3 linked regions of the Parabacteroides chongii genome follow. The protein of the gene in region 3 interacts with the protein of the main gene of each other region in a pairwise test. Links are inferred from orthologs where the notes say so. Each region holds a gene or a part of one and is shown on either strand. Other genes may lie near its edges. The genes, in order: rplL, P3L47_RS00400 and dnaE.

Region 1 (2,836 bases), 2.1 Mb from region 3 along the record:
ATAGCTTTCGAGTTGATCAACTCGATAAGATATTTGATGATCTCGATTATATCTTCTTTTGTTAAAACCTTTACATCATTGCTGGTAGTAAGGTTCAACTTTTTATTGATTCTGTAACGGCCTACTTCACCTAAATCATAACGTTTTTCAGAGAAGAACAGGTTCTGTATAACTTCACGGGCACTTGCTTCATCTGCAGGTTCTGCATTACGCAACTGACGGTAAATATATAGTACAGCCTCTTTCTCAGAGTTACTCGGGTCTTTCTGAAGCGTATTATAGATGATTGCATAATCTGAAAGATTCTGATCTTCGCGATGTAATAATACATTCTGCGTACCAGATTCCAGAATAGCTTCAATACTGTCGCTATCTAAAACCGACTCGCGGTCGATGATAACGTCATTACGTTCAATAGAAACAACTTCGCCAGTATCTTCATCCACGAAATCCTCTACCCATGTTTTCAATACACGTGCAGCCAGCTTACGACCGATCAGTTTCTTCAGATTTGCTTTCGAAACTTTTACTTCTTCAGCCAGGTTAAAGATTTCAAGAATATCTTTATCGCTTTCAAAACCAATAGCTCTTAATAGGGTAGTTACAGGTAATTTCTTTTTACGGTCGATATAAGCATACATCACATTATTAATGTCTGTTGCAAATTCGATCCATGAGCCTTTGAATGGAATGATACGTGCTGAATACAATTTTGTACCGTTAGCATGTGTACTCTGACCAAAGAATACACCCGGAGAACGGTGTAACTGTGAAACTACAACGCGTTCAGCACCATTTATCACAAAAGTACCACGTTCCGTCATATAAGGAATCGGGCCTAAATATACATCCTGGATAACAGTATCAAAATCTTCATGATCCGGGTCTGTACAATACAGTTTTAACTTTGCTTTTAAAGGCACACTATAGGTTAATCCACGCGCAATACATTCATCGATTGTATAACGGGGCGGATCGATATAGTAATCTAAGAACTCCAACACAAAGTTGTTTCTGGTATCTGCAATAGGGAAATTCTCTGCAAACACCTTATACAATCCCTCCTTCTTTCTCTTTTCAGGAGGTGTGTCAAGTTGAAGAAAGTCTTGGAATGACTTCAATTGAACTTCGAGAAAGTCCGGATACGGAAATTGATTCTTAATCGAAGCAAAATTAACTCTTTGGTTTTCAGCTGTTGAAGACATCTAGTAAGGAATTTATTGAACTTATTGAAATTATAGACACAAAAAGGTTAAGAATCCCCTTTAGGGAGACTCTTAACCAAATCACCTGGAAACCAGGTTATAAATACTATTTAAGCTCAACTTCAGCTCCAGCTTCTTCCAGCTGTTTCTTTAATCCTTCAGCATCAGCTTTAGCGATTCCTTCTTTAATTGCGCTAGGAGCACCATCAACTAAATCTTTAGCTTCTTTCAAACCAAGACCAGTTAATTCTTTTACTGCCTTAACAACAGCCAATTTATTAGCACCAGCTGCTTTCAATACAACATCGAAAGATGTTTTTTCTTCTTCTGCAGCAGCAGCGCCACCAGCAGCAGGACCAGCAACAGCAACAGCTGCAGCAGCAGGTTCGATACCATATTCTTCTTTAAGGATTGTAGCCAGTTCGCTTACTTCTTTTACGGTCAGGTTTACTAATTGTTCTGCAAAAGCTTTCAAATCTGCCATTTTTGTATGATTTAAATGATTGTTTACTGTAAAATATTAAATAATTATCTTTCTTCCAAAGTCTTCAACAGACCATGGATAGTTTGTCCTGATGACTGAAGAGCAGAGATAACGTTCTTCACCGGAGATTGCAACAATGCAATAACATCGCCGATAAGTTCGTTTTTGCTCTTGATATTTACAAGGGCTTCCAGGTTTTCAGCACCGACATAAAAACTTTCCTGTACATAGGCAGCTTTCAATACCGGTTTAGCTATTTCGCCTTTCTTTGCACCTTTAGTAAATTCTTTGATCAGACGAGCAGGAGCATTCGCTGTTTGTGAAAACATAACAGCTGTATTGCCTTTCAAAGCAATCTGCAGCGGTGAAAAATCACCTTCTACATTTTCCAGTGCTTTTTTAAGCAAGTTGTTCTTTACAACAACCAACTTTACGTCCTGTTTGAAACATTCTCTTCTCAATTTGCTTGTCTTCTCAGCATTCAATGCTTCGATATCAGTCAAATAGAAATTAGGATATTCCTTTACAGTTTCTGTAAGCTGGCTTATTACTATGCCTTTATCTTCCTTTTTCATTGTGCAATAATTTTAATTAGTTTTCTTCAACTGATTTCGGGTCAATTTTAATACCCGCGCTCATTGTACTTGAAAGATAAATGCTCTTTATATATGTACCTTTAGCTGCAGACGGTTTCAACTTCAAAAGAGTTGAAATAAATTCCTTAGCGTTGTCACGAATCTGATCGGCATTGAAAGATACCTTTCCGATTGATGTATGAACGATACCGGATTTGTCTACTTTAAAGTCGATCTTACCTTGCTTAACTTCCTTCACTGCATTGCCGATCTCATTGGTAACCGTACCACTCTTAGGGTTAGGCATCAGACCACGAGGACCTAATACGCGACCTAAAGCACCGATCTTACCCATGATTGAAGGCATAGTGATGATAACGTCAATATCAGTCCAACCACCTTTAATCTTATCGATATACTCATCCAAGCCAACATAGTCAGCTCCAGCAGCAGTTGCTTCAGCTTCCTTGTCCGGCGTACATAATGCGAGAACCCTAACCTGCTTACCAGTTCCGTGAGGCAGTGAAACAACACCTCTCACCATTTGGTTAGCCTTACGAGGATCAACACCT
Region 2 (3,052 bases), 2.3 Mb from region 3 along the record:
TTAAGACGGATGGAAAAAGATGCTTCACCGCTTTTCAATTTGGGTTCTGCATGTACGGTAATGGTATAACTCACTCGTCCGTGCGGACGGATTTCACGGATTATGGCCGGTTTGGATAGTTTTAGATATTTAGTTCCGCTTTCCGTTTTTATGATCGGTTCAATACTATAAGCCGGCTGGCGGCTCTCGTTACGCAAAATAAAAGAAATACGACAAGTCTCTCCGGCATCAATCATCTGATTTCCATTACGGTCTTCCAGATAAATATCTTCAATAACCACATAAGGGCGGTCGTAACTTCTGTTATCATTCCGTACCCTATTATTATTACGCTGGTTTTGAGATGAAGCAGCCGCAGCACCGACCACTGTCCCGCCTACCGAACCGACAAACGACCCTATCGCCTCGCCCCGGTATCCTCCGACAGAATGTCCGATCACCGCACCGGTAACCGTACCTGCCAGCATCCCGACCTGCGAACCCACAATCGTCCTCGATGTCGGATCCATTGTCGCACATCCCGTACAAAGTACGGAAGCCATCAATAATAGGATATAATTCTTCATGCCCATACCAATCAACGTTTTATTTATCCGCTAAAATACATCTATTCAGCGAATAAAGTCTAATCAAAAACACGATAATATTCGTCTAAACAGAAAACGGTCCTCCGATTACTATATAGATAAAACGTCTGAAACAGTCATTTTGTTCTATATCGCCTCAATCAATCCAGCGTCAGGTTAAACTCATCCTTCAACTTGGCAAGAACCGGATTCACGCTTAACAGATGTTCAAACTTTTCGGTAGAAGTATAAGCCAGATGTTTTTCATTGGTTTCCACAATCCGCACACGCATCTGTATACGGGTGTTTTTTAACTGGACACGCAGGTAATTCAGCAAGTCCACGCACCCGTTGCTCAACTCATCCTGCTGACCCGGATTATGAACGCCCACTTCAAAGAAATAATTCTCCTGCAAAACGGGTTTACAGTTGATCATTGTATTTTTCAGATACACCTTCTTTTCAATCATACCGCTTGCCGCGTAAGCATCCCAACAACGAACCAGATCCTCCTGAGAAAAAGGGGTGACCATTTCCTGCACAGTCCGGCTCTCTTGTTGCGTCATTTGGTTTTTCGGTTTTTCAACCCCTATTTCTTTTAAGGAAGTACCCAAATGAGGCGGACGTGAACTCCTTTTCGGAACTGAATCCGGAGGTCCTTGCGGAATTTTCGTTGCCGATGAAGGCATATTTGTCGTTATCACTTGCCCATTACCACCATTCATTCCGACGGGTTGCTGGGGCATATGGTTGGGTATTTGTCCCGGTTGAACCTGCTGACGTACCGGTTGCCCTTGATGGACAGGCTGCGCACCTTGAGATACAGGCTGTCCGGAAGCACCGGAAGCAATCGGTTCAATTACTCCTTTTTTTTTATCATCGACAGCCTGTCCGACCGTAGTCAACTGGCAAAGCTGGATAAGCGTCAGTTCGAGCAACAAACGTTTATTGCGGCTGGCACGATAGTTCAGATCGCAGGAATTAGCCAGTTCGATCGCTTTAAAAAGCAACTGATCCGGACAACGTTTCGCCATCTCCTTATAACGTTCGCGGATGGAAGCACCGACTTCAAAGAGTATCAGCGTCGCCTCATCCTTGCAGACCAACAGATCGCGGAAATGAGCAGCTAGACCGGTGATGATGTTCTGCCCGTCAAAACCTTTACTTAATATTTCATTCAGTATGAGGATAGAAGAGCGGACATTTCCTGCCAGAATAGCATCCGTAAGACGGAAATAATATTCGTAGTCAAGCACATTCAAGTTGTCGATAACAGCCTGATAGGTGATATTTCCGTTGGTAAAGCTGACTACCTGGTCGAAAATAGACAAAGCGTCACGCATACCTCCGTCAGCTTTCTGAGCGATTACGTTCAAAGCTTCCGGTTCCGCCGTTACATTTTCCTGCGAAGAGACGTATTCGAGGTGCTCCACCATATCCGTTATTGAAATACGGGAAAAATCATAAATCTGACAACGCGACAAGATAGTCGGCAGCACTTTATGCTTTTCAGTAGTAGCCAGAATAAACAGGGCATGATGAGGAGGTTCTTCCAACGTTTTCAAAAAGGCATTGAAAGCCGCCGAACTCAGCATATGCACTTCATCGATAATAAATACTTTGTATTTCCCGATAGCAGGCGGAATACGTACCTGGTCGATCAGCGAACGGATATCGTCCACCGAGTTGTTGGAGGCGGCATCCAGTTCATGGATATTATAAGAACGCTGCTCATTGAAAGCCTGGCACGATTCGCATTCGTTGCAGGCTTCACCATCGGCTGTCGGGTTCAGGCAGTTGATCGTTTTAGCAAAGATACGTGCACACGAAGTTTTCCCGACACCACGCGGTCCACAAAAAAGATAGGCATGAGCGAGCTTGTTACTTTGTATTGCATTTTTTAGTGTAGTGGTAAGAGACTTTTGCCCTACGACACTACGAAAAGTAGAGGGGCGATATTTTCTTGCCGATACAATATAATTGTCCATTCTTTGCTTTTTTATTAACAATACAAAGATATACAAAATAATTCATTTACCTTTGCAAAAACGAAGTTCCATGTCACGCATAAAAGACTTTTACAACAAGTATCTATCCAAGATAAATGCCTATTGGCTGGTTATCATCGGATTTCTGATCCTCACTTTTACGGTGGGCGACAGCAATTTGTATAAGCGGTATACGTACGACGAAAAAATCCGCAGCCTGGAAAAAGAGATCAAACACTATCAGAAAGAGATTGAGATAAACAGTAAGAAACTGAACGATCTTCGCACCGACAAGGAAGGTTTGGAACGGTTCGCCCGTGAAGAGTATTTCATGAAGAAGCCGAATGAAGACGTCTATATCATCAAAAAGAAATAATGAATCAAAAAGCAAGAACTATCATTTTTAATACGGCCGGTTTACTGATACTGGCAGGTGCTGTACTGTTCCTTACCAAATGGTTTCTGGCACCCTATCTATTTGCCGTAGGTGCTGCCGGA
Region 3 (4,549 bases):
AGCATGATCCGCAAGCCGAAGATCATCTTCACACCGGGCACGAAATTGCGGGCGATGATCGAAAAGGTCAGCCTCGAACGCATCGGCAAGGAACCGGAGCAGTCCGGAGGCGACGGGGAAGATGACCGTCCGGTCATTGAGTAACCTTTCTTTAAATCATTCACTTATAAACTTAAAAAAAGATGTCCAAATTCAAACGAATCATCGAATTTATTCTTGCATTGCTGAACTTTTTGTTTCACTTTAAACCATCGACAGATGATGAAGCAACTACCGTCACTCAAACGTATCCTAGCCCTGCTGCTCCGCCTGGCAAGGAAAGGGATCACACTCTATTTACACCTGTCCCTTAGGATCAGGCTGAAGCTATTGTAAGGGCGGTGGGATAAAACCCGCCCTTACCAAATTCATCAATTGTCAATTAAATCGCCACTCTTCCAGACAAAAATAGTATCTTTGTAAGGTCGAGATTAAAGAATCATATATGGAACCATTTATACATCTACACGTCCATACCCAGTATTCTCTGCTGGATGGGCAAGCCTCTATCGATGCTTTGATAGACAAGGCTCAGAAAGACGGCATGAACGCGATTGCAGTGACCGATCACGGGAATATGTTCGGTATAAAAGAGTTCTTCAATAAAGTTTCCAAGAAGAACGGTAAGCCGCTCGGAGCTATCAAGGATCTTGAAAAGGAACTGAAGACGCTGAAGGCGAAAGAAGAACTTACCGCTAACGAACAGGCTCGGATAGAAGCGATCCCGGGATTGATAGAAGCTGAAAAGAAAAAGATATTCAAGCCCATCATCGGGTGCGAGTGTTATTGTGCCCGTAACGGACGGCATAACAAATCAACCAAGGAAGACCGTAGCGGTTACCACCTGATCGTGCTGGCTAAAAACCTGAGGGGATATAAAAACCTGATTAAGATGGTCTCCATCTCATGGACCGAAGGTTTCTATGGCCGTCCGCGTATCGACCACGAACTGCTGGAGAAATATCACGAAGACCTGATCGTCTGTTCCGCCTGTCTCGGAGGTGAGATTCCGCAGCATATCATGCATGACCGGATAGACAAGGCTGAAGAATCGATCCTCTGGTTCAAGAACCTGTTCGGCGAAGACTATTACCTGGAAATGCAACGGCACGAGACACATGATCCGAATGCCGACTGCACCACGTATCCCAAACAGCAGGAAGTGAACAAGGTCTTGATCGAACTGGCTCACAAACACAATATCAAGCTGATCGCCACCAACGATGTGCATTTCGTCAACCAGGAAGATGCCGAGGCACACGACCGCCTGATCTGCCTCAGTACCGGCAAAGACCTCGACGACCCGACCCGTATGCGCTATTCCAAACAGGAATGGATGAAAACGACCGCCGAGATGAACGCCATCTTTGCCGATATTCCCGAAGTACTCAGCAATACGCTTGAGATAGCCGACAAAGTAGACTTCTACTCCATCGACAGCGGTCCTATCATGCCGACATTTGCCATACCGGAAGAATTCGGAACCGAAGAATCCTACCGCGCCAAGCTGACCGAACAGGATCTGTTCGAAGAGTTTACACGCGACGAGAACGGTAAAGTCGTCCTGAGTGAAGAAGATGCCAAAGATAAGATCAAGAAGCTGGGCGGATACGATAAACTCTACCGTATCAAGCTGGAAGCCGACTATCTGAAGAAACTGACCTACGACGGAGCCAGAGAATGCTATGGCGAAGATCTGTCGGAAGAAGTCAGGGAACGTCTGGATTTCGAATTGCACATTATGAAGACAATGGGTTTCCCCGGATACTTCCTTATTGTGCAAGACTTTATTAAAGCAGCCCGCGAAGAACTGGGCGTATCGGTAGGTCCCGGACGTGGTTCGGCTGCCGGTTCGGCTGTGGCCTACTGTCTGGGGATCACCAAGATCGACCCGATCAAGTACGACCTGCTGTTCGAACGTTTCCTGAATCCCGACCGTATCTCCCTCCCCGATATCGATACCGACTTCGATGATGACGGACGCGGCGAGGTGTTGCGCTGGGTAACGGAAAAATACGGAGCCGACCGCGTAGCACATATCATTACATACGGTACGATGGCGACCAAATCAGCTATCAAGGATGTTGCCCGCGTACAGAAACTTCCACTTTCCGAATCGAACCGGCTGGCAAAACTGGTACCGGACAAGATTCCGGACATGAAAAAGTTCAAGCTGAAAGATGCGATCAACTATGTGCCCGAGCTGAAAGAAGCCGCCACCGGTAATGATCCGCTGGCACGTGATACATTAAAATATGCACAGATGCTGGAAGGCAACGTACGTAACACGGGCGTGCATGCCTGCGGCGTTATCATCGGGCGTTACGATATTTCCGATGTCGTTCCGGTAAGTACGGCGAAAGACAAGGAAACCGGCGAAGAAATGTTGGTGACCCAATATGAAGGATCGGTGATCGAAGAGACCGGACTGATCAAGATGGACTTCCTGGGACTGAAAACGTTGTCCATCATCAAGGAAGCCATCGAAAATATACGGCTGACTACCGGTGAGGAGCTTGATATCGACCATATCAGCCTGGAGGATCCACCCACCTACAAGTTATACTGCGAAGGAAAAACAACCGGAACATTCCAGTTCGAATCCGCCGGTATGCAGAAATACCTGAAAGAATTGCAGCCGTCGAAATTCGAAGACCTGATTGCCATGAATGCCCTGTATCGCCCAGGCCCTATGGATTATATCCCTTCTTTCATTGCCCGTAAACAGGGAAAGGAAGAAATCAAATACGATATACCGGTGATGGAACGTTACCTGAAAGATACATACGGTATCACCGTCTATCAGGAACAGGTCATGCTTCTGTCACGTTTGCTGGCCAACTTTACCCGTGGTGAAAGTGATGCCCTCCGTAAAGCGATGGGTAAGAAACTGATTGAAAAGATGAACCACCTGAAATCGAAGTTCATGGCTGGCGGACAAGCAAACGGTTATAAACCGGAAACGCTGGAAAAGATTTGGGGAGACTGGGAAAAGTTCGCGTCGTATGCTTTCAATAAGAGTCACGCCACCTGCTATTCGTGGGTCGCTTACCAGACAGCTTTCCTGAAAGCGAACTATCCTTCGGAATACATGGCTGCCGTACTGAGCCGAAGTTTGTCGAATATCGTGGATATCACGAAGTTCATGGACGAATGCAAGGCGATGGGTATCCAGGTATTAGGCCCGGATGTGAACGAATCGATCCTGAAATTCAGCGTAGACAAGGACAAGAACATCCGCTTCGGGCTGGGAGCCGTCAAAGGTGTCGGAGAATCGGCTGTACAGAATATTATCGAAGAGCGGAAGAAGAACGGTCCGTACAAAAACATTTTCGATTTTGTGGAGCGGGTAAACCTGACCGCCTGTAACAAGAAGAACATCGAATCGCTGGCTTTGGCGGGTGCATTCGACAACTTCGGCATTCAACGCGAACAGTTCTTCGGGGAGACAGGGAAAGGGGAACTTTTCCTGGATACGCTGGTACGCTATGGCAACAAATACCAGATGGACAAGAGCACGGCAGCCAATTCATTGTTCGGCAGCGACGACCTTTCGATTGCCATCGCCAAACCGGAAATTCCGGTATGCCAGCGTTGGAGCGACCTGGAGCGCCTGAACAAAGAAAAGGAACTGGTCGGCATTTATCTTTCCGCCCACCCGCTGGATGAATACCGTATCGTGCTGACGTATGTATGCAACACGGGTATGGCAGAACTCAGCGACCGGGAAAGTCTGAAAGGGCGCGAGATACTGCTGGGCGGCATCGTCACCGATTTCCGGGAAGGGATGACCAAGACGGGCAAGCCTTACGGGGTAGTCAAGATAGAGGACTTTACCGGTAGCGGCGAGATCGCCTTATTCGGCAACAACTATATAGAGTACAGCAAATACTGTAAACTGGGTATGTACCTGCTTATCACCGCCCGCGTGGAACCACGCCGCTGGAATGAGAACGAGCTCGATTTCAATATCGGCTCGATCCGCCTGTTGCAGGACGAGAAAGACAAGCTGATCGAGAAGATCAGCATTACCCTGCCGATACATGACCTCGACGAACCTACAGTCAATGAATTATCGGTGCTGATCAAGAACAATCCGGGTCAGAGCCTGTTATATTTCAGAGTAGTGGACGGAGAACACAATATCGCACAGAATTTCTTCTCACAGAATATCCGGTTGAACGTGACAAGTAAACTGGTTGAATTCCTGCAGGAGAATGAGAATATTGATTTCAAAATTAACGGGTAAAGTTGTACGGTGCAGAAAGAATTAGTACTTTTGGCACCGCAAAAGGGAACAATTTAAATTAGATATACAATTATGGCACTAGAAGTTACAGATGCAAATTTTGAAGAGTTAGTAAACTCAGGTAAGCCTATGGTCCTTGACTTTTGGGCAGAATGGTGTGGTCCTTGCCGCATGGTCAGCCCGATCATCGATGAACTGGCAACCGAATATGAAGGACGCGTTACAATCGGTAAGATGGACGTAGACAATAACAACGACGTT

Evidence for each region.
Region 1: the proteins of dnaE (region 3) and rplL interact in binary tests that used the Escherichia coli proteins (3 or more experiments, as listed by UniProt). The link is inferred for Parabacteroides chongii from one-to-one orthologs.
Region 2: the proteins of dnaE (region 3) and P3L47_RS00400 interact in binary tests that used the Escherichia coli proteins (3 or more experiments, as listed by UniProt). The link is inferred for Parabacteroides chongii from one-to-one orthologs.

The regions. Positions count from the first base shown.
Region 1 is NZ_CP120849.1:283,001-285,836, forward strand. Bases 1-2,679 are described here. They hold rplL (50S ribosomal protein L7/L12), read right to left. Parts: upstream 1,690-2,679; coding sequence 1,312-1,689; downstream 1-1,311. Other genes in these bases: rpoB (DNA-directed RNA polymerase subunit beta), read right to left, coding at 1-1,205; rplJ (50S ribosomal protein L10), read right to left, coding at 1,734-2,264; rplA (50S ribosomal protein L1), read right to left, coding at 2,281-2,679. Also shown: more of rplA, read right to left, coding at 2,680-2,836. UniProt on the Escherichia coli protein: The binding site for several of the GTPase factors involved in protein synthesis (IF-2, EF-Tu, EF-G and RF3). Is thus essential for accurate translation.
Region 2 is NZ_CP120849.1:62,840-65,891, forward strand. Bases 142-3,036 are described here. They hold P3L47_RS00400 (DNA polymerase III subunit gamma/tau), read right to left. Parts: upstream 2,555-3,036; coding sequence 728-2,554; downstream 142-727. Other genes in these bases: P3L47_RS00395 (COG1361 family protein), read right to left, coding at 142-572; P3L47_RS00405 (FtsB family cell division protein), read left to right, coding at 2,625-2,930; P3L47_RS00410 (hypothetical protein), read left to right, coding at 2,930-3,036. Outside these bases: more of P3L47_RS00395, read right to left, coding at 1-141; more of P3L47_RS00410, read left to right, coding at 3,037-3,052. UniProt on the Escherichia coli protein: Part of the beta sliding clamp loading complex, which hydrolyzes ATP to load the beta clamp onto primed DNA to form the DNA replication pre-initiation complex.
Region 3 is NZ_CP120849.1:2,406,774-2,411,322, reverse strand. Bases 97-4,488 are described here. They hold dnaE (DNA polymerase III subunit alpha), read left to right. Parts: upstream 97-484; coding sequence 485-4,288; downstream 4,289-4,488. Other genes in these bases: trxA (thioredoxin), read left to right, coding at 4,361-4,488; P3L47_RS08970 (HU family DNA-binding protein), read left to right, coding at 97-144. In the rest of the region: more of P3L47_RS08970, read left to right, coding at 1-96; more of trxA, read left to right, coding at 4,489-4,549. UniProt on the Escherichia coli protein: DNA polymerase III is a complex, multichain enzyme responsible for most of the replicative synthesis in bacteria. This DNA polymerase also exhibits 3' to 5' exonuclease activity. The alpha chain is the DNA polymerase catalytic subunit.